Linked DNA regions of Aromatoleum petrolei. Each later gene encodes a partner of the first gene's protein in a complex. Links are inferred from orthologs where the notes say so. Each region holds a gene or a part of one and is shown on either strand. Other genes may lie near its edges. The genes, in order: xseA and xseB.

Region 1 (10,968 bases):
CTGTCTAGCTGGCGGAGTTCGCCTTCGCGCCCGGGTTGGAAGGCCATCGACGCGACGATGCCGACGCCCAGCCCCAGTTCGACGTAGGTCTTGATGACATCAGCGTCCATCGCCGACATCGCGAACTCGGGGGAAAGTCCTGCGGCGGCAAATGCGCGGTCGATGATGGAGCGTCCGGTGAAGCCTTCGTGGTAGGTGATCAGCGGGTATTCGGCGATCGCCTCCAGCGTCAGCGGCATTGCGCTGTCGAGTGGATGCCCGGCGGGCACGATCACCGAATGATGCCAGGAGTAGTAAGGGAAGGACGCCAGTTCGGCCACGTCCGCAATCGCCTCGGTCGCGATGCCGATGTCCGCCTGACCGTCCAGCACCATCGACACGATCTCCTCGGGGCTGCCCTGATGCAGCTTGAGGAGCACCCTGGGATAAACCCTCTTGAATCCGGTCACGACCTTGGGCAGCGCGTAGCGCGCCTGCGTGTGCGTCGTCACGACCGTCAGGCGGCCCTCGTCGCGATTGCTGTACTGCTCGGCGAGCCGCTTGATGTTGCCGGCGTCGAGCAGCATGCGCTCGACCATCACGACCAGTTCGCGGCCCGGGTCAGTGAGACCCAGCAGGCGCTTGCCCTTGCGCACGAAGAGTTCGACGCCCAGCTCGTCCTCGAGGTCCTTGATGTGCTTGGAAACGCCGGACTGCGACGTGAACAGCGCGTTGGCGACCTCCGTGAGATTGAAGTTGCGGCGCACCGTCTCGCGGATGATGCGTAGCTGCTGGAAATTCATGCAGTTGCTCCAGTAATGCCGTTGCGCTCGAAGACCTTGAGGTGCGAGGGTAGCAGGCGCACGGCCTGGCCTTCGGCGAGATTCTGTTCGGCGACGCGCTGCTGCGTCAGTTCGACTTCAAAATGCTGACCGCTGGCACCGTTCAGCCCGTCGAGCTCGATGCGGGCGGTGACGCCGAAGGCGAGGATGCGGGTGATGCGTGCCGCGACCCCGGCGTCGCCATGCGCCTCGGGCACGAGGTCGAGTTCGTGCGGGCGGGCGAAGGCGATGACTTCGGCGCCGGCGTCGAAGCCCTGCTGTGCGCTCGGCAGGACGTCGTCGCCGACGCGCAGCGCGTTGTCCTCGACGCGGCCGTGGAAGAAGTTCACCGAGCCGAGAAACCCATACACGAAGGGCGTCGCGGGCTGGCGGTAGACCTCTTCGGGTGTGCCGATCTGCTCCACATGGCCGCGGTCCATCAGCACGATGCGATCGGCAACCTCGAGGGCCTCCTCCTGATCGTGGGTGACGAAGATCGAGGTGATATGCAGCTCGTCGTGCAGCTTGCGCAGCCAGCGGCGCAGTTCCTTGCGTACCTTGGCATCGAGCGCGCCGAAGGGTTCGTCGAGCAGCAACACGCGCGGTTCCACCGCGAGGGCACGGGCGAGCGCGATGCGCTGGCGCTGGCCGCCCGACAGTTGCGCCGGGAAGCGGTCGGCGAGCCAGTCGAGCTGCACGAGGTCGAGGAGTTCATGCACCTTGTCGCGGATCTGCACTTCCGACGGACGTTGCCCGCGTGGCTTCATGCGCATGCCGAAGGCGACGTTGTCGAACACGCTCATGTGGCGGAACAGCGCGTAATGCTGGAACACGAAGCCGACCTGGCGGTCGCGCACATGGGTGCCCGAGGCGTCCCCTCCGTCCAGGAGTACCTGTCCGGATTCTGCCTGCTCAAGGCCGGCGATGATGCGCAGGAGCGTCGTCTTGCCACAGCCGGACGGCCCCAGCAGGGCGACCAGTTCGCCGGTCGGGAAGTCGAGCGAGACGTCGTCGAGCGCGACGAAGTCGCCGAACGTCTTGCGGATGTTTCTGACCTGAATGCTCATGATGCGGCGTCCTGATGGGCTTCTCGTGATTGCTTCCCGCCGCCGGCGCGGTGCTCGACCCAGGTCTTGATCACCAGGGTCACGAGCGCGAGCAGGGCCAGCAGCGACGCCACCGCAAACGCGGCGGCGAACTGGTATTCGTTGTAGAGAATCTCGACGTGCAGCGGCAGCGTGTTGGTCTGGCCGCGGATGTGGCCGGAGACGACCGACACCGCGCCGAACTCGCCCATCGCGCGGGCATTGCACAGGATCACGCCATACAGCAGTCCCCACTTGATGTTCGGCAGCGTCACGTGCCAGAAGGTCTGCCAGCCGTTGGCGCCGAGCACGATCGCGGCGTCCTCCTCCTCGCGGCCCTGTGCCTGCATCAGCGGAATGAGTTCGCGTGCGACGAAGGGAAAGGTCACGAACACCGTCGCGAGCACGATGCCGGGTACCGCGAAGATGACCTTGATGTCATGATCGGCAAGCCAGGGGCCGAGCCAGCCCTGTGCACCGAAAATCAGCACGTAGATCAGGCCGGCGATCACGGGCGACACCGAGAAGGGTAGGTCGATGAGTGTGATGAGGAGATGCTTGCCACGGAACTCGAATTTCGCGATCGCCCACGCGGCCGCGACGCCGAACACCAGGTTGAGCGGCACCGAGATCACCGCCGCGGTGAGCGTGAGCTTGATCGCCCACAGCGCATCCTCGTGTATCAGCGCACCCCAATAGGTTTCCCATCCCTTGCGCGATGCCTCGACAAAGACCGCTACGAGCGGAAGCAGCAGGAACACCGCGAAGAAGGCGAGCGAGATGCCGAGGATCGTCCATTTGATCCAAGGCTCCTCGCGCGTGGCCTCCCGGGATTCGAAACGGTCGGCAGCGTCGGTGTGCGCGGCGCCGGCCCAGTCGAGTGTCGCTGCGCCGGCCATCAGCGGTCCCTCCCGGTTCTCCGGGTCGTCCACGCCTGCAGGCTGTTGATCAGGAGCAGCAGCGCGAACGACACCGCCAGCATCACGACCGCGATCGCGGTCGCGCCCGTGTAGTCGTATTGTTCGAGTTTGGTGATGATCATCAGCGGCGTGATCTCTGACACCATCGGGATATTGCCGGCAATGAAGATGACCGATCCGTATTCGCCCACCGCACGGGCGAAGGCCAGCGCAAAGCCCGTCAGCAGCGCTGGCAGCAGCACCGGCAGGATCACGTGACGGAAGATCTGCCAGCGCCCGGCGCCGAGGCTGGCGGCCGCTTCCTCCAGTTCGGTGTCGAGGTCCTCGAGGACGGGCTGCACGGTGCGCACGACGAAGGGCAGGCCGATGAAGACCAGCGCAACCAGCACGCCCAGCGGCTTGAACGCCACCTGGATGCCCAGCGGATCGAGGTACTGCCCGATCCAGCCGTTCTTGGCATACAGGGCGGTCAGCGCGATGCCGGCGACCGCGGTGGGCAGCGCGAAGGGCAGGTCCACCAAGGCGTCGACGAAGCGCTTGCCGGGAAAGCTGTAGCGCACCAGCGACCACGCCAGCAGCAGGCCGAATACGGCGTTGATGGCGGCGGCGGCGAGCGATACGCCGAAGGACAGCTTGTAGCTTGCGACGACGCGCGGCGCGCTGATGACTGCCCAGAATTCCGCGGCGCTCAGGCTGGCCGTCTTGAGGAACACCGCCGCGAGCGGCAGCAGCACGATCAGCGAGAGGTAGGCGAGGGTGTAGCCGAGCGTCAAGCGGAAGCCCGGCAGCACCCGGAAGGCCCGGCTGGCGCTCATTTCGTGATGCTCCCTATGCATTTCATGATTCAAGTCTATGCGCACCGCTTGGGCCCGTTAAATAATAAAAAGCGGGCTGGTTATTCGAATTCCTGCGAAGGGGGAAGGGGGCGTGTCGGGGCGTCAGTCATGCCTGGCCGGACGGCAGTCCGTGTGCAGCAGGGGGCCGTAGCTAAGCCTTGCGCCGGCGCCTCCTCCAGCAGTCCGAGCGGACCGAAACGGGCCGGATCGGCCGGCGCGACGAGCAGCGCCGCGGCCACCCGTTCGGGCCGGTCGGCCGCGGCGACCACGCTCGCCAGGCAGCCGAAGCTGTGCGCGACGAGCCACACCGAGTGCGCCGACTCGTCGATCTCGCGCCGCACCGCCGCCGCCCAGCGCGCCAGCACCGGCGCCTCCCAATCAACGCCGCGCACGCGCCGCGCGTCCGGCAGGCGCCGTTCCAGCCACGTCTGCCAGTGGTCCGGTCCGCTGCCGTGGAAGCCCGGCACGATCAGCGTCGTGTGTCGCATGCGCGGCTCTCCGGGTATCGTGACGCGCGGCTCAACGGGTGAATATCTGGTCGAACACGCCGCCGTCGTCGAAGTGCGCCTTCTGCGTCTTAGCCCAGCCGCCGAACAGCCCGTCGATCGTGAAGGTCTTCACCTTCGGGAAGCGCGCCACGTCCTTCGGGTCGGCCAGCTCCGGCTTCGCCGGGCGATAATAGTGCTGCGCCGCGATCCTCTGTCCCGCCGGTGAGTACAGGTACTCGAGGTAGGCCTTCGCGATCTCGGTGGTGCCGCGCTTGTTGGCGACGCCATCGACAACGGTAACCGGCGGTTCGGCGACGATCGTCACCGACGGCACGATGATTTCGAACTTGTCCGGCCCCAGTTCGTTCACCGACAGGAAGGCTTCGTTCTCCCACGCCAACAGTACATCGCCGATCCCGCGCTGCACGAAGGTATTCGTCGCGCCGCGTGCGCCCGAATCGAGTACGGGCACGTGCCTGAACAAGTCGGTGACGAACGCCTTCGCTTTCGACTCGTCGCCGCCCGGCTGCTGAAGCGCGTAACCCCATGCCGCAAGGTAGTTCCAGCGCGCACCACCGGACGTCTTCGGGTTCGGGGTGATCACCTCGACGCCCGGTTTTACGAGATCGCCCCAATCCTTGATGCCCTTCGGGTTGCCCTTGCGCACCAGAAAAACGATGGTCGAGGTGTAGGGCGAACTGTTGTGCGCGAGCCGCTTCTGCCAGTCCGCCGGGATCTTGCCCGTCTTCGCCGCGATCGCATCGATGTCGTAGGCCAGCGCCAGGGTCACCACGTCCGCCTCCAGCCCGTCTATCACCGCGCGCGCCTGCTTGCCGGCGCCGCCATGCGACTGCTTGATCGTCACGTCCTGGCCGGTTTTCGCCTTCCAGTACTTCGCGAATTCGGGGTTGAACGCCTGGTACAGCTCGCGGGTCGGGTCGTACGAGACGTTGAGCAGGGTTGTTTGCCCGTATGCGGCGCCTGCGATCCCCGCGCTCAGGGCGAAGGCAATCAGGCTGCGGCGCAAGAGAGTGGATTTCATGGTGGCTTTCTCCGGTGAATTGAATTCGATGGAGAAAATCTACCGACTTGCGCTGATTACCTGAACGAAGAAAAACTGAAATGTATAGTCACAAACGACATGGCCTCCGCCCGTTGAACGGGAGGAGGCCATGCAGCCGGCCCTGTGCAGGCCGGTCAAGCCGATCCGGGTCAGGCGGCGAAGTTCTTCGCGGCGAAGTCCCAGTTGGCGAGGCTGTTCAGGAAAGTCGCGACGAAGTCCGGGCGACGGTTGCGGTAGTCGATGTAATAGGCGTGTTCCCACACATCGATACAGAGCAGGGCCTTGTCGCCGGTCGTCAGCGGAGTGCCGGCGGCGCCCATGTTGACGATGTCGACGCTGCCGTCGGCCTTCTTCACCAGCCAGGTCCAGCCCGAACCGAAGTTGCCCACGGCCGAGGTCGTGAAGGCCTTCTTGAAGTCCTCGAAGCTGCCCCACTTAACCTTGATCGCTTCGGCCAGCGCGCCCGTCGGCTCGCCGCCGCCGTTCGGCTTCATGCCGTTCCAGAAGAAGGTGTGGTTCCAAACCTGCGCGGAGTTGTTATACACGCCGCCGGCGGGGGCCTTCTTGATGATCGCCTCGAGGTCGAGGTTCTCGTACTCGGTGCCCTTGATCAGGTTGTTGAGGTTGGTCACATAGGCCTGGTGGTGCTTGCCGTAGTGGAACTCCATGGTCTCGGCCGAGATGTGCGGAGCCAGGGCGTCCTTCGCATAGGGCAGGGGGGGCAGGGTATGTTCCATTTGTTCTCCTTCCTGTTTCGTTTCAGGGTTGTCGGGGTTAAAGCCTGACTATTCTAGTCGGGATTGAGCCCCGCTGGCAATCCGGCGGGCCGTGCAGCCTGTCCGCGGGAGTATCCTGCAACGCGCTGCAGCGCGTGCTTCATGCTTTCGTGCTATTCACGATAGCACGCAGATGCCCGATTGCGAGTTCCACCGAGATCTCCTCGCCTGCCGTCGTCTCGTCGGCGTGCCTCAGGATTCGCCCCTCGGCATCGCGCGTGATGCTGTAGCCGCGCGCCAGCACCGCCTGCGGCGCCAGGTGCTGCAGGTGGGTCGCCAGCGTGGCGAGTCGCTCCGCACGGCGCTGCACGAGGCGTTCACCTGCTACGCTGAGCCTTTGCGCCGCACGGGCACAGCGCTCCATCTCCCGGCGCAGGTCGGGCTCGCGGGCGACGAGGCGCAGTTCCAGGACGCGGCGTGTTCCTTCCATGCGTTCCAGGCGGCGCGCCATCGACGCGCCCAGGCGTGTGGCGAGCAGTTCGCTGCGCTCGCGTGCGAGCCCCAGCCGCTCGCGTGGATGCACCAGCCGCAGCGCAGCCCGGTCGAGCCGCTGTGCCAGTCCGTGCAGGCGCCGTTCCATGCCGGTGGACAGGGAGCGCGCCAAGTCGCCCACGCGTGCCCGCGCGGCGTGGTAGCCCGCGCTCGCCAGCTCGGCTGCCCCCGTGGGCGTTGCTGCGCGCACGTCGGCCGCGAAATCGGCGATGGTGAAGTCCGTCTCGTGGCCGACGCCGCTCACGACCGGCACCGTGCAGGCGCGGATTGCGCGCGCCAGCGCCTCGTCGTTGAAGGCCCACAAGTCCTCAATGCTGCCGCCGCCGCGTACCACCAGCAGCAGGTCGATGCCGTCGTCCGCGGCGCGCGCATCCGCCGTCCGCACGGCTTCCGCGAGCTTCGCGCCGGCGTCCGCGCCCTGCACCGGCGACGGGTAGAGGACCACCGCCAAGTGCGGCGCACGCCGCTGCAACGCCGCCAACACGTCCTTCCATGCCGCGGCCGCAGGCGAAGTCACGACGCCTATGCGGCGCGGGTAAGGCGGCAGTTCCCGCTTCGCAGCCGGATCAAACAGGCCTTCCGCCGCAAGTTTTTCCTTGAGGCGCAGGAAGGCCTCGAACAGGTTGCCCTGCCCGGTCTGGCGCAAGGCTTCGACACTGAGCTGGAAATCGCCGCGCGCCTCGTACAGCGTCACAAGAGAACGGGCATCCACACGCATCCCGTTCTCGAGGCGAAACGGCAGCAGCTGGGCACGATTGCGCCACATCGTGCAGCGAACCTGCGCCTGGGCGTCCTTCAGGGTGAAATACAGATGGCCCGACGGCGCCCGTGTGAGGTTGGATATTTCGCCGCTCACCCACAGCAAGGGGAAGCGGGCTTCGAGCGTTTCGCGGGCAATCCGGTTGAGCGTCGAGACGCTGATCGCCCGGCCGGGGCCGTTCGCGTCTTCCGGGCCGCCGAAGTGAAGGGAATCGGTGTTCTGCATGAGGCGGATTGTAGCGGAATCCACAAGGTGGCCGTTCTGTCAATGGTGTATGTACGAATCCGCGCGGTATTTAGGGGTATTTGCAAGTCACTGTTTATAAACAACAAAATTGTTGCTTAATTTTTCATCGCAGTAAGAAAACACTTGTCGCGACAGCCATTTGGCGACTAATTCGCGAAGAATCCACAAACTTATCCACAGGTTTTGTGGATTCTTGTCCCGTTCATGACAAAAGGGTGCGCCCTTGCCGTGTTCGCGGCCCGGGGTTAGAGTTCTTCTTTTTTCGAGTTCCCGGAGTTCCTGCGTGTTCGCGCTCATCCAGTCCGCGGGCTGGCCCGTCTGGCCCCTCCTGCTGGTATCCATCGTTGCCGTCGCCCTCATCATCGAACGCGGCGTCACCCTGCGTCGTTCGCGCATCGTGCCCGAAGGGCTGCTCGAAAAGGTGCTCGCCGACCTACGCCAGAAGGGCGCCACGTCCGAGATGGCCAACCGCGTGGCGGCCCATTCGCCGCTCGGTCGCGTCCTCGCCGCGGGCCTGCGCAATGTCGGCAGCACGCGCGAAGTCATGAAGGAGGCGATCGAGGAAACCGGCCGCGCCGTCGCGCACGAACTCGAGCGCTTTCTCAACACGCTCGGCACCATCGCGTCGATCGCGCCGTTGATGGGCCTGTTCGGCACCATCGTCGGCATGATCGACATCTTCGCCGCCCAGGGAGCGGCCACGACCAACCCGCAGCAGCTCGCGCAGGGCATCTCCACCGCTCTCTACGCCACGGGCCTGGGCCTGATGATCGCGATTCCCTCGATCATCTTCTGGCGCCATTACCGCGCGGTCGTCGACGGCTTCGTCGTCGACATGGAGCAGCAGGCGATCAAGCTGGTCGAGGTCGTACACGGCGACCGTCGTCCCTGAGCGGGAATGCAGCGCATGAACTTCCAGCGCGGACGCAAACACGAAGCACCGGACATCAACCTGATCCCGCTAATCGATGTCCTGCTGGTCCTGATCATCTTTCTCGTCCTCACGACGACCTACTCCAAGGTGTCGGGACTCGAGATCAACCTCCCCACGGCCGACACCAAGGCCGCCGAAGTTACGCCCAGCGAGATCGTGGTCGCGGTGAATGCCGCCGGAGACGTTCTCGTCAATCGCCAGCCGGTCGGCGACAAGAGCATCAATGCGATCGCCGCGGCGCTCGGTCGCGCCGTTCCCGCCGGAGGCAAGGATCCAGTCGTGGTCATCACGGCTGACGCCAAGGCCGCGCACCAGAGCGTCATTGACGTAATGCAGGCGGCGCAGCGTGCGGGCCTGCCGCACATCACCTTCGCCACCCAGTCCGCCCCGTGAGCCCTCTTGCCGCCGGGGCGGTGTCGGCGACCCGGCCGCCGAGGCCGTACACCTGATCCATGGCGCGCAGCAGCCCGGAGTGGTGGCAACGCCGCTCGCTCGTCGCGCACCTGCTGCGCCCCTTGTCGGCGCTGTTCGGCGCCCTTGCCGCGACGCGTCGTCGCCGCTATCGCAGTGACCTGCGGCGTGTCGAGCGCCTCCCGGTTCCGGTCATCATCGTCGGCAACATTGCTGTCGGCGGCAGTGGCAAGACGCCGGTCGTGGATTGGCTCGTGCGCGAGCTGCGCGCGGCGGGGTGGGTGCCCGGAGTCGTCAGTCGCGGCTATGGCGGCCAATTCGACGGCGTCGCCCTGGTTCCCGCCGACGGCGATACTTCCCTGTACGGCGACGAACCCGTACTCCTCGCGCGCCTGACCGCTTGCCCGGTTGCCGTCGGTGCGGACCGCCCGGCCGCGGCAAGAGCGCTTCTGGCCCGGCATCCCGAGTGCGACGTCATTGTGTCCGACGACGGCTTGCAGCATTACCGCCTTGCTCGCGACGTCGAGCTCGCGGTCGTGGACGAGCGCACGCTCGGCAACCGCTGGCTGCTGCCCGCCGGCCCGCTGCGCGAACCGGTGAGCCGGCTGCGCGAAGTCGATGTGGTGATTGCCCATGGCGCCCTTTCGGCAGAAGTCAGGCAGGCAATCGGCGGTACGCCGGTGTTCCCGATGAGGCTCGAAGGCGATGCCTTCATCTCCCTGCGGGATGCGACGTCTTGGTGCCAGCCCGACGCATTCACGGGGCGCCGCGTGCATGCGGTCGCCGGCATAGGTCGCCCGGAGCGATTTTTCGATCAGTTGCGCGCGATGGGACTCGATGTCGTGCCCCATCCCTTCCCGGATCACCACCCATTCACCCCAGCCGACCTGGCGTTCGCACCGGGCGAGGCGAAAGTCCTGACCAGCAAGGATGCGGTAAAATGCTCGGCTTTCGCGCCTGCCGACACTTGGGAATTCCCGGTCAGGGCACAGATCCCGGCGGGCGCCGCCGAACATATCCTGGAGAAACTGTCGCATGGACGCCAGACTGCTTGAAATCCTCGTGTGCCCCGTCTGCAAGGGTCCCCTCGACTTCGTCAAGGACAAGCAGGAACTCGTCTGCAAGGCTGACCGCCTCGCGTTCCCGATCCGCGACGGCATTCCGGTGATGCTCGAGGAAGAGGCGCGCCAGCTGCCGGCCGAAGAAGTCGACGCCCTGCGCCGCTGAGCATGGCCGGCTTCCACGTCGTCATTCCGGCACGCTACGCCTCGACGCGCCTGCCGGGCAAGCCGCTCGCGGACATCGGGGGCAAGCCGATGGTGGTGCGCGTGCTCGACCAGGCACGCAAGGCCGGGCCGCTGTCCGCGTGGGTCGCGACCGACGATGAACGTGTCGTCGACGCCGTGCGGTCGGCCGGCGGTGACGTGCTGATGACGTGCGCCGATCATCCCAGCGGCACCGACCGTCTCGCCGAGGTCGTTGCCGCCCGCGGCTGGAGCGATGACCAGATCGTCGTCAATGTGCAGGGTGACGAACCCCTGATCGACCCCGTCCTGATCGTCGATGTCGCACGGGCCCTCGCCGATTCGCCCGACGCAGCGATCGCGACGGCCGCGCATCCGCTGCACGACGCTGCCGAATTCTTCAATCCGAACGTCGTCAAGGTCGTGTGCGACGCGCACGATCGTGCGCTGTATTTCTCGCGCGCCCCGATCCCTTGGGCGCGTGACGATTTCGCCAGATCTCGTGAGGCGATCCCTGCGGGCCTTCCGGTACAGCGCCACATCGGCATCTACGCTTATCGCGTCGACTTCCTGCGCCGCTATGCAGGGCTGGCGCCATCGCCGCTGGAAAACTGGGAGGCGCTCGAGCAGTTGCGGGCGCTGTGGCACGGTTACCGCATTCGGGTACTTTCCGTCGAACGCGCGCCGGCGGCGGGCGTCGATACGCCCGAAGACCTTGAGCGCGTCCGGGCGGTGTTTGACCGCGCGGGGCGAGTCGAGTAAGTTTCGAGCTTCATTTTTTGGGAACCATGCGGCCGGACTGGCGCGGCATGACAGGGAGGAGAGGATTCATGCGTTTGATTCTGTTGGGGCCCCCGGGCGCAGGCAAGGGTACTCAGGCGAACTTCATCAAGGAAAAGTTCGGCATTCCGCA
Region 2 (10,966 bases), 2.7 Mb from region 1 along the record:
CGATGGGTTTCACGAAGCGCATGTTGGCGACCGTCGCATCGAGCTCCTCGCCGACAAGGAGTGCGTTGGTCAGCAGGCTGCCGAAGGCGAGCAGTGCGACCTTCCGGCCCTGGCGGCGGATTTCGCCTTTGCCCAGTGGCAGTTCGGTCATCGACGGCTCGGGACGCACGTTCATCCCGCTGCCGCGCGGATAGCGCACTGCCGTGGGGCCGTTGTGCCGGTAGGCGGTATAGAGCATCTGCCGGCATTCGTTCTCGTCGGCCGGCGTCATCACGACCATGTTCGGGATGCAGGCGAGGTAGGACAGGTCGAAGGCGCCATGGTGCGTCGCGCCGTCCGCACCGACCACCCCCGCACGGTCGATCGCGAAGACGACAGGCAGGTTCTGCAGTGCGACGTCGTGGACGAGCTGGTCGTAGGCGCGTTGCAGAAAGGTCGAGTAGATCGCGACGACCGGCTTGAAGCCCTCGCATGCGAGGCCGGCGGCGAAGGTGACGGCGTGCTGCTCGGCGATGCCGACGTCGTGGTAGCGCTCAGGGAATTCCTTGGCGAAACGCACCATGCCGGAGCCTTCGCGCATTGCCGGTGTGATCCCGATGACCTTGTCGTCGCGCGCGGCGATGTCGCACAGCCAGTCGCCGAAGACCTGGGTATAGGTGAGCTTGCCGCCACCCTTGCCGCTCTGGATGCCGGCGCGGTGGTCGAAGCTGGAGACGCCGTGATAGAGGATGGGGTCGGCTTCGGCGAGCTTGTAGCCTTGGCCCTTGCGCGTGATCACGTGCAGGAACTGCAGGCCGTTGAGCTTCTTTAGGTTCTGCAGTGTGGGGATGAGCGCGTCGAGGTCGTGGCCGTCGATCGGGCCGTAGTAGTGGAAGCCGAATTCCTCGAACAGGGTGCCCGGGGTGATCAGGCCCTTGACGTGCTCCTCGACCTTGCGGGCGAAATCGAGCATCGGCGGGGCAACTCCCAGGACCTTCTCGCCGGCGCGTCGTGCGGCGTTATAGGTGCTGCCGGAGAGCATGCGCGCGAGGATCTTGGTCAGCGCACCGACCGGCGGCGAGATCGACATCTCGTTGTCGTTGAGGATCACCAGGAGGTTCACGTCGCTGGTGTCGCCCGCATTATTGAGCGCTTCGAAGGCCATGCCGGCCGACATCGCGCCGTCGCCGATCACGGCGATCGAGCGGCGGTCGGTGTCGCCGCGGTCACGCGCGGCCACCGCCATCCCCAGCGCGGCCGAGATCGAGGTGGAGGAGTGCGCCGTCCCGAAGGTGTCGTATTCGCTCTCGCAGCGTCGCGGAAAGCCCGAGATGCCGCCGAACCGGCGCAGCCCGCTCATCGCTTCGCGGCGTCCGGTCAGAATCTTGTGGCCATAGGTCTGATGGCCGACGTCCCACACGATGCGGTCGTCGGGAGTGTTGAAGATGTAGTGCAGCGCGATCGTGAGCTCGACGGTGCCGAGGTTGGAGGACAAATGCCCGCCGGTCTTCGATACCGATTCGATCAGGAAGGCGCGCAACTCGGTCGCGAGCGCATGCAGGTCGCGCCGTTCGAGCCGGCGCAGGTCGGACGGTGAGTCGATGCGGTGCAGCAGGGGGTACTGAGGCATTTGGATGTCCGGCAGGGCGGAATTCAGAATCGGCGGTGGACGATGAAACTCGCCAGTTCGTCCAGCCTTGCGGCCGCGGGGCCGAAGGATGCGATGGCGTCGCGGGCGTCGGCGAGCAGAACGTCGGCCAGCGTGCGCGCTTCGGACAGACCGAGGAGCGTGACGTAGGTCGGCTTGTTGTGTTCCGCGTCCTTGCCGGCGGTCTTGCCCAGGGTGGCAGTGTCGGCCTGCGCGTCAAGGATGTCGTCGACGACCTGGAACAGCAGGCCGACGAGTTTACCGTAGCGGTCGAGGTGGGCGAGCGCCTCGGGAGCAAGCGGTGCGCCCGCCTGCGCGCCGAGCAGCACCGAGGCCCGTATCAGGGCGCCGGTCTTGTGGATGTGCATGAACTCGAGTTCTTCGCGTGTGAGCTGCTTGCCCACTGCGCCCAGGTCGATGGCCTGGCCGCCGGCCATGCCGCGCGAGCCGGAGGCGCGTGCGAGGAGCGTGATCATCTCGAGCTGCACGGCGGCATTGTCGCTCACACGGTCTTCCGCGATGACCTGGAAGGCGAGGGCCTGTAGCGCGTCGCCCACGAGCAAGGCGGTCGCTTCGTCGTATTCGACGTGCACGGTGGGCTTGCCGCGGCGCAGGACGTCGTCGTCCATGCAGGGCAGGTCGTCGTGGACGAGGGAGTAGGCGTGGATGAGTTCCACGGCACAGGCGAGGCGGTCGAGACGTGCGGGGGCTGCGCCCGCGAGCTGGCCAGCCGCATGCACAAGCAGCGGACGCACGCGCTTGCCACCGCCCAGCACGGCGTAACGCATCGCCTCGTGCAGGCGCTGCGGGGCGATGGACGCTTCGGGGAGGATGGCGCCGAGTGCGGTTTCGGTGCGTTGCTGGATGCCTTCCATCCAGGCGGCGAAATGATTCCCGCTCACTCCGGGCTCCTCCTGTCTTCGGGGTTGTCGAGTGGTGCGAGCACGCCGTTCTCGAGCTGGAGCACGCGCTGCTCGGCTGCCTGCAGGGTTTCCTGGCAGTATTTCAGCAGGCCGGCGCCGCGCTGGTAGTGTTCCAGCGCCTGTTCCAGCGTGATGTTGCCGGTTTCCATTTCCTGCACGATCGATTCGAGTTCGGCGATGGCCGATTCGAAGGATTTCGGCGAGTTTGCCGTCTTTGCCATGACTCGAAGCCGGGCCAGTAAAAGGGAGAAAAGTAACCGATCGCGCTACTGGCGGTCAAATTACTTCTCGCATAAAATGGTCTGCTGGTTTTTCCGAATTTCTTGACTTTTCATGGGAGGTTCGGGGGTGTCCGACCTTGCTTCCAAGGCCAAATTGTCCCCGGCGGTGTCTCAGTTGCCGGTGTCGGCGTATTTCGACGAAAGCATTTTCGAACTCGAAAAACGTCTGTTGTTCCAGGCCGGGCCGGGCTATGTCGGTCATGAACTGATGGTGCCGGAGGTCGGCAGCTATCGTTCCCTGGAGTGGCTCGACCATTCCAAGCTTCTGTTTCGTACCGGTGACGGTGTTCATCGGCTTTCGAACATCTGCCGCCATCGCCAGGCAATCATGCTCGAAGGTTCGGGCAAGGCCGAGCGCATCGTCTGCCCGATCCACCGCTGGACCTACGACCAGCGGGGCGAACTGCTCGGTGCGCCGCATTTCCCCGAGAACCCCTGCCTCAACCTCAGGCGCGATGCGCTGGAGAACTGGAACGGCCTGCTGTTCGCGGGGCCGCGCTCGGCCGCAGCCGACCTGGCCGGCATGAACGTGGCAGAGCAGTTCGATTTCTCCGGTTACAAGCTCGATCGAGTCGAGATCCACGAGTGCAAGTACAACTGGAAGACCTTCATCGAGGTCTATCTCGAGGACTACCACGTCGTGCCCTTCCATCCCGGGCTGGGCAACTTCGTGACCTGCGACGACCTGAGCTGGCAGTTTGGCGACTGGTATTCGGTGCAGCGTGTGGGAATCACCTCGCTCGCGAAGCCGGGGTCGGCGACCTACCAGAAGTGGCACAAGGCGGTGCTCGACTACTACGGTGACAAGCGCCCGCAGCAAGGGGCGATCTGGCTCACTTACTATCCGAACGTGATGGTGGAGTGGTATCCGCACGTGCTGGTGGTCAGCACGCTCATTCCCCAGGACGTGAACCGCACGACCAACGTCGTCGAGTTCTACTATCCGGAAGACATCGTGGAGTTCGAACGCGAGTTCGTGGAGGCCGAGCAGGCGGCCTACATGGAGACGGCGATCGAGGACGACGTGATCGGCGAGCGCATGGACCGCGGCCGTTGGGCATTGCTGCAGGAGGGGCGCAACGAGGTCGGGCCCTACCAGTCGCCGTACGAGGACGGAATGCAGCACTTCCACGAGTTCTACCGCCGCATCATGGGCGAACATTTCTGACGGCGCCTTGCCGCGCCGTACCGGATCGTGCAGATGAACGGGCCGCCCGCGGGCGGCCCGTTTCCTATTCTGCGCGGTCAGGAGCGCATTTCGTGCACGTCTGCCGCGGCATTTTCGTTGCGCGGCGCGGCACGGCGCTCGTGCCGCTTGCGCCAGCGCGCGAGCATGTCGTCGACGAGGGAGTAGACGACAGGAATCACCAGCAGACTGAGGAAGGTCGAGGTGATCAACCCGCCGATGACGGCGATCGCCATGGGGGCGCGGAAGGACGGATCGACCCCTAGGCCCAGTGCAATCGGCAGCATGCCGGCACCCATGGCGATGGTCGTCATGATGATCGGGCGGGCGCGCTTGTGGCAGGCATCGATGACTGCATCGAAGCGGGACATGCCGTGATCTCGTCGCGCGACGATCGCATACTCGACGAGCAGGATGGAGTTCTTGCTGGTGACCCCCATCAGCATGATCAGGCCGATCAGCGAGGGCATCGAGAAGCTGCTGCCCGCAACGAGCAGGGCGACGAAGGCGCCGCCCAGCGCGAGGGGCAGTGCCGCCAGGATGGTCATGGGCTGGGTGAATTCGCGGAACAGCAGGACCAGCACGAGGTAGATGCAGAGCACACCGGTGAGCATCGCCAGGCCGAAGCTCTTGAACAGGATGCGCATCTCGTCGGCGTCGCCGATCGGCTGCCAGATCACGCCCTGGGGGAGCGCCTGCAACGAGGGCAGCGCCCGGACCTCTGTCTCGACCTCGCCCATCGGCCGGCTCGTGAGTTCAATGTCGAAGTTGATGTTGCGGCGGCGGTCGAAGCGGGCGATCTCGGACGGGCCGCTTTCGATGCTGATGTCCGCGACATTGCCGAGCATGACGTTCCCCTGGCGTGCGGGAACCGGCAGGCGCGCGAGGAGTTCGAGATCGCCGCGCGCCCCTTCGGGCAGGCGTACGACGATGGGGACCTGGCGTTCCGAGAGATTGAGCTTGGCGAGGCCGAAATCGTAGTCGCCGGCGGTGGCGATGCGCAGCGAATCCGAGATCGCCGCGGCGGTGACGCCGAGGTCGGCGGCACGGGCAAAGTCCGGGCGCACGACGACCTCGGGACGCACGAGGCTCGCGCTGGAGGTGACGTTGCCGATGCCCCGCATCGCACGCAGATCGCGTTCGACGTCCCGTGCCGCGCGCGACAGCACCGCGGGGTCGTCACCGATCAGCGTGAATACGTACTTCTCGCCGCCGGCGCCGAGTCCGACGCGCACGCGCACACCGGGAAGGCTGCGCAAGGCCTGACGCAGCTGTTCCTCGATCTGCTGCTTGGTGACGGCGCGTTCGCCACGCGGAGTCAGGTTGATCGTGAGGGAGGCCTTGCGGACTTCGGGGGCGCCACCCAGGTTGAAGGCGTCCGCGCCCGCATTGCCGCCGCCTACCGCGGTGTAGACCTGCTTGACGTGGGGGTTCTGCGTGATGATCGCTCGGGCCTGTTCGGCAGCACGGGAGGTTTCGTTGAAGCGACTTCCCGGCGGCAGCTCGATCGATACGAGCGTCTGCGCGAGATCGTCAGGCGGCATGAAGGCCGTGGGCAGAAGAGGAATGAGGGCAAGCGAGCCGACGAAGAAGCCGGTCGCCGCGAGCATCGTGGCCCAGCGGTGGGTCAGGCATGCTCGCACCCAGCCGAGGTAGGCCGTCGTGAGCCGCCCTTCATGCGCCGTGGGCGGGATGGGGCGCAGCATGTAGGCCGACATCATCGGGGTGAGCATGCGGGCGACGAGCAGCGAAGCCATCACCGCGAGCGACGCGGTCCAGCCGAACTGCTTGAAAAACTTGCCGGAAATGCCGCTCATGAAGGCCGTCGGAAGAAACACGGCGACGAGGGTGAAGGTCGTGGCGATGACGGCGAGCCCGATCTCGTCGGCCGCTTCCATCGCAGCCTGATACGGCGTCTTGCCCATGCGGAGGTGGCGCACGATGTTCTCGATCTCGACGATCGCGTCGTCGACAAGGATGCCGATCACGAGTGACAGCGACAGCAGCGTCACGACGTTGATGGTGAAGCCGAGGTATTCCATGCCGATCAGTGCCGGTAGCACGGACAGGGGCAATGCGGTTGCAGCCACGAAGGTCGCGCGCCAGTCGCGCAGGAAGAACCATACGACGATCACTGCGAGGATCGCGCCTTCCGCCAGCAGCCACAGGGAACCGTGATAACCCTCGCGGACCGGATCGACGAAGTTGTATGCCTCGCGGAACGTGATGTCGGGATGCGTCGCGGAAAGCTCGTGGATGCGTCGGGCGACGCCTTCGGCGACCTCGATCTCGCCGGCACCGCGCGCTCGCACGATCTCAAAACCGACGACGGGCTTGCCGTCCAGGAGCGCTGCCGAGCGTCGTTCGGCGACGGTGTCCTCGATCCGGCCGAGGCTGCCGAGGCGCATGTTGCGTCCGTCGCTCAGCGCGATTTCCATGTTCGCGAGTTCCGCGGCGCTCAGTGCCGTAGCCAACGTTCTGACGGCCTGCTCGCCGCTGCCCAGATCGGCCCGTCCGCCGGAGGATTCGAGCTGGATCCGCCGCAGCTGGCGGGAAATGTCGGCGACAGTGGCATTGAGCGCGAGCAGCCGGTCGGGGTCGAGTTCGAGGCGCACCTCGCGCGTCGCTCCGCCGACGCGTGACACGAGGCCGACTCCGGGAACGGAGAGCAGGGCCTTCGCAACCGTGTTGTCGACGAACCACGACAGCGCTTCCTCGTCCAGCGTATCAGAGGCGATGGTGTAGGTGACGATCGGCAGGCCGGAGAGGTTGAAGCGCTGGATGACGGGATCGCGCAGGTCGCCCGGCAGATCGGAGCGGACGCGCGAGAAGGCATCGCGGACGTCATCGACGGCTTCCTGGGTCGGCTTCTCGAGCCGGAACTCGGTCGTGACCGTCGCGACCCCATCCTGGATGCGCGTGTAGATGTGCTTGACGTCCTGCAGCGTGGCAATCGAATTTTCGATCTTGCGTGCCACCTCGGTTTCGAGTTGCGCCGGTGCCGCGCCGGGCAGGCTCGCGGTGAGCACGACCATGGGAAGGTCGATGTCCGGAAAGTTCTGCACTTTCATCCGGCTGAAAGACAGTATCCCGAGCAGGCTCAGCAGGATGAACAGGAGCACGCCCGGGACCGGGTTGCGGATCGACCACGCCGATACGTTCATCGCCGGCGCCTCACTGCTGCGGGGAAGCGGCCGGGGTGGCTGCCGCTATGTCGACCAGGTCGCCGTCGTTGAGAAAACCGACGCCGCTACGGACGAAGCGCTCGCCTTCGGCAATGCCGGCGAGGATCTCCATGCTGTCACCCCGCCGCCGACCGGGCGTCACGCGAACTTGCGCCAGCTTTCTGTCGGAGCCGATCCGGAAGACGTAGGAGAAGCCATCGCGCAGGAGCACGGCCGATTGCGGCAGGCTGAGTGCGTGGGCGAGCTCCTGGGCGAGCGGGATGATTTCGCCATTGGCGAACATGCCCGCCTTTGCCCCGCTTTGGTCGAGATCGACATAAACGATCCCGTTGCGCGTCTGCGGGTCGATCGAGGGGGCGATGCTGCGCACACGACCGCTCACGGTTTCTCCGCCGGCAAGTTTGAGCTTCGCCGCGTCGCCGGAACGGATCTGGCCGATGTCTTCGGCCGCGACCTCGGCGCGCCACTCGAGGCGGCCCTGAAGGATGAGGCGGTAGAGTTCCTGTCCCGCCTGCGGGACGGTTCCCACCGTCGCTGCACGGCCGGAGATGAGCGCATCGTCGGGCGCCAGGATGCGGGTCTGGCGGACGCGCAGTTCGGCCAGCTGGACGCGCGCAGCGGCGAGCTCGATGCGCGACTTGGCGGTCTGTTCGGCCGTCAGGTATTGCGTGACCTGTTGCTCGCTCATCATGCCCGTCGGCTGGAAACGCCGCGCGCGGTCTCCGTTGGCGCGCGCTTCGGCGTGCATCGCGCGAGCCTCCTGGAGCTGGGCGCGCGCCTGGGCGAGATCGGCCTGCACGACGGCGTCGTCGAGCGTCACGAGTATCTGCCCCTTGGTCACGCGGTCGCCGACATTCGCATGCACCTGCGCGATGCGCAGCCCACCGATCTCGCTGCCGACGATCGTCTCCTGCCATGCGGCGACATTGCCGGTCGCGGGAATCGATCGGCTCCATGCGACGGGCTGAGGGATGGTGACTTCGACCGTGAGGGCCGGTCGGGCGGCGGAGGTCGCCGCATTGGGTGAGCTCTGCGGCGTATCGGCATTCGGTGCGCTGCACGCCCCGAGGATGGCGAGCGCAATGGTCGGCAACAGTACCGTCAGCCGTTCGGAATGTCTGCGTTTCATCGCGGGAGGGGCTCCCCTGGGGCTGCTGGATGTCACCCCGGCTCGAGCGACACGCCGGTAGTGGTGTATCTGGACGCGCGGTCGAGGGGGGCGGTCAGCTGCCGCACGATGCGCGATAACGGCATATTTAGCCCTCTTGTTCGCGGCTTGGCAACACGTGCGCGCAGGCGGAAGGGGTTGCCGGCCCGCCGCGGATCCCCCTCTGGAGGAGCCCGGCAGGTGTACGTGCTCAGGCGTCGGCCTGCAGCTCCTTAGGCAGCGGGAAGGTGACTCGCTCGGGAACGCCTTCGAGAGTGCGCACCGAGCCGCCGCCAAGGGCCTTGAGGCGTTCAATGACGGCGTCGACCAGCACCTCCGGGGCGGAGGCTCCGGCCGTCACGCCGATGCGGTTCCGTCCCGCAATCCACGCCGGGTCGATGCCTTCGGCGTTGTCGATCAGATAGGCGGGCACACCGAGCAACTCGGCGACTTCGCGCAGGCGGTTGGAGTTGGAGCTGTTGCGCGAGCCGACGACGAAGACGATGTCGACGCGCGGGGCCATGAACTTGACCGCGTCCTGCCGGTTCTGTGTCGCGTAGCAGATGTCGTCCTTCTTCGGGCCGACGATCGCCGGGAAGCGTTCGCGCAGCGCAGCGACGAGGGTCGCCGCGTCATCCACCGACAGGGTGGTCTGCGTCACGTAGGCGAGCTTGTCGGGGTCGGCGACCTGCAGCGTTGCGACGTCCTCGACCTTTTCGACGAGATGGATGCCGTCCTTCACCTGTCCCATCGTGCCTTCGACTTCGGGGTGGCCCTTGTGCCCGATCATGACGAGCTCGCGGCCCTGTTCGCGCATGCGTGCGACCTCGATATGCACCTTGGTGACGAGCGGGCAGGTGGCGTCGAACACGCGCAGGCCGCGCTTCTCGGCCTCCGCTCGCACCGCCTGGGGCACGCCGTGGGCGCTGAAGATGACGGTGCTGCCGGCGGGAACCTCGTCGAGCTCCTCGACGAACACCGCGCCCTTGGCGCGCAGGTCGTCGACGACGAACTTGTTATGCACGACTTCGTGGCGCACGTAGATCGGTGCGCCGAAGCGCGCCAGTGCGCGTTCGACGATCTCGATCGCCCGTTCCACCCCGGCGCAGAAGCCGCGCGGATTGGCGAGCAGGATTTCGGAATCGTTCATCTTGACCTCTGTGTGGGTTGGGGCCGGCCGCCTGCGGCGTCAGAGGACACCGATGACTTCGACCTCGAAGCGGATCGTCTTGCCGGCGAGCGGGTGGTTGAAGTCGACGATTGCGCGGACGTCGTCGATTTCACGCACGAGGCCGGAGTAGCGGGTGCCATCGGGTGCGCCGAATTCCATGATCGTCATCGGTTCGATTTCCTCTTCCGGCATGTGTTCGCGCTTCACGTGCTCGACGAGGTCCGGGTTGTAGGGGCCGAAAGCCTGTTCCGGCGCCAGCGTGAACTGCTGGTGGGTGCCCACCTCCAGGCCTTCGAGCACGCGCTCGAGACTCGGGAGGAGGTCGCCGCATCCGAGCTGCAGGGTCGCAGGCGTGCCCTCGAAAGTGCTGATCAGCGGCTGGCCGTTTTCGAGGGCGATGCGGTAGTGCAGCGTTACGAGGCTGTTCGGTTGGACGGTCTGCGTCACGAGGGGTTCTCCGGATTGGTGTTGCTGGTGGTGCGCGGGGCGCGGAACTGCGCCCACAGCATCAGGGCGACCCCGACGGTGATCGCCGAGTCAGCCAGGTTGAAGGCCGGCCAGCCGTAGCGACCGACGTGGAAGTAGAGGAAGTCGACGACGGCGCCGTGAACCAGGCGGTCGATGACGTTGCCCAGTGCGCCGCCGATCAGCAGGCTGAAGGCCAGCGGCAGCAGGGTCTCGCGATGGTGATGGCGCAGCAGTGCAAGGAGCCAGCCGCTGACGCCGAGCGCGAGGATGACGAAGAACCAGCGCTGCCATCCGGAATGGTCGGCCAGGAAGCTGAACGCGGCGCCCGGGTTGAACACCAGCACGAGTTGGAAGAAACCCGTGACCGGAATGGCCTCGCCGAAGTCGAGCTGCGACAGCACGAGCCATTTCGTCAACTGGTCGAGGACGATCACCAGCGCCGCGAGTTCCAGCCAGCCGAAGAAGCGGCGCGTCAGCGCGGGGGCGCTGCCGGTCGCCTGCGGGGCCGCGGCGGAATCACGCATGGACGCGCGTTTCCCCGGCGCCGAAGAGGTTGTCGTGGCAGCGGCCGCACAGTTCGGGGTGCTCGGCGTGGCTGCCGACGTCGGTACGGAAGTGCCAGCAACGGCCGCACTTGGCGTGTCCGGACGCGCTCGCGTCGATCCCTTCGGCGGCCTCGTCGGCGGCGCGCACGAGTTCGGCGCGCGAGGTGATCAGCACGAAGCGCAGATCCTCGTCCAGGCTTGCCAGCGCATCGTGTTTCGTGCCGCTCGCGCGTACGACGACCTCGGCCTGCAGCGAAGCGCCGATCCGGCCTTCCGTGCGCAGGCCCTCGAGAACCTTCTGCACCTTGGCGCGTTCCTCGCGGATCAGCGTCCAGCGCGCAACGAGCGCTTCGGTGTCGCCGAGCGCGGGCAGTTCGTGCCAGGTGTGAAGCATCACGCTGTCTTCCTTGTCCTGGCCGATCAGCGACCAGAT

What was found.
Region 2: the proteins of xseA (region 1) and xseB are in contact, whole or in part, in a cryo-EM structure (PDB 8TXR), measured with the Escherichia coli proteins. The link is inferred for Aromatoleum petrolei from one-to-one orthologs.

Annotation. Positions count from the first base shown.
Region 1 is NZ_CP059560.1:3,904,650-3,915,617, forward strand. The notes cover bases 5,258-8,090. They hold xseA (exodeoxyribonuclease VII large subunit), read right to left. Parts: upstream 7,446-8,090; coding sequence 6,069-7,445; downstream 5,258-6,068. Other genes in these bases: ToN1_RS17765 (superoxide dismutase), read right to left, coding at 5,342-5,929; ToN1_RS17775 (hypothetical protein), read right to left, coding at 7,533-7,763; ToN1_RS17780 (MotA/TolQ/ExbB proton channel family protein), read left to right, coding at 7,750-8,090. Outside these bases: ToN1_RS17735 (CysB family HTH-type transcriptional regulator), read right to left, coding at 1-782; ToN1_RS17740 (sulfate/molybdate ABC transporter ATP-binding protein), read right to left, coding at 779-1,867; sulfate ABC transporter permease subunit CysW, read right to left, coding at 1,864-2,784; sulfate ABC transporter permease subunit CysT, read right to left, coding at 2,784-3,620; ToN1_RS17755 (RBBP9/YdeN family alpha/beta hydrolase), read right to left, coding at 3,701-4,129; ToN1_RS17760 (sulfate ABC transporter substrate-binding protein), read right to left, coding at 4,161-5,171; more of ToN1_RS17780, read left to right, coding at 8,091-8,358; ToN1_RS17785 (ExbD/TolR family protein), read left to right, coding at 8,374-8,793; lpxK (tetraacyldisaccharide 4'-kinase), read left to right, coding at 8,853-9,866; ToN1_RS17795 (Trm112 family protein), read left to right, coding at 9,847-10,038; kdsB (3-deoxy-manno-octulosonate cytidylyltransferase), read left to right, coding at 10,041-10,817; adk (adenylate kinase), read left to right, coding at 10,886-10,968. UniProt on the Escherichia coli protein: Bidirectionally degrades single-stranded DNA into large acid-insoluble oligonucleotides, which are then degraded further into small acid-soluble oligonucleotides.
Region 2 is NZ_CP059560.1:1,226,930-1,237,895, reverse strand. What follows is about bases 1,149-3,979. They hold xseB (exodeoxyribonuclease VII small subunit), read right to left. Parts: upstream 2,772-3,979; coding sequence 2,526-2,771; downstream 1,149-2,525. Other genes in these bases: ToN1_RS05575 (aromatic ring-hydroxylating oxygenase subunit alpha), read left to right, coding at 2,899-3,979; ToN1_RS05585 (polyprenyl synthetase family protein), read right to left, coding at 1,633-2,502; dxs (1-deoxy-D-xylulose-5-phosphate synthase), read right to left, coding at 1,149-1,609. In the rest of the region: more of dxs, read right to left, coding at 1-1,148; more of ToN1_RS05575, read left to right, coding at 3,980-3,999; ToN1_RS05570 (efflux RND transporter permease subunit), read right to left, coding at 4,077-7,181; ToN1_RS05565 (efflux RND transporter periplasmic adaptor subunit), read right to left, coding at 7,192-8,331; ispH (4-hydroxy-3-methylbut-2-enyl diphosphate reductase), read right to left, coding at 8,561-9,499; ToN1_RS05555 (FKBP-type peptidyl-prolyl cis-trans isomerase), read right to left, coding at 9,539-9,967; lspA (signal peptidase II), read right to left, coding at 9,964-10,512; ileS (isoleucine--tRNA ligase), read right to left, coding at 10,505-10,966. UniProt on the Escherichia coli protein: Bidirectionally degrades single-stranded DNA into large acid-insoluble oligonucleotides, which are then degraded further into small acid-soluble oligonucleotides.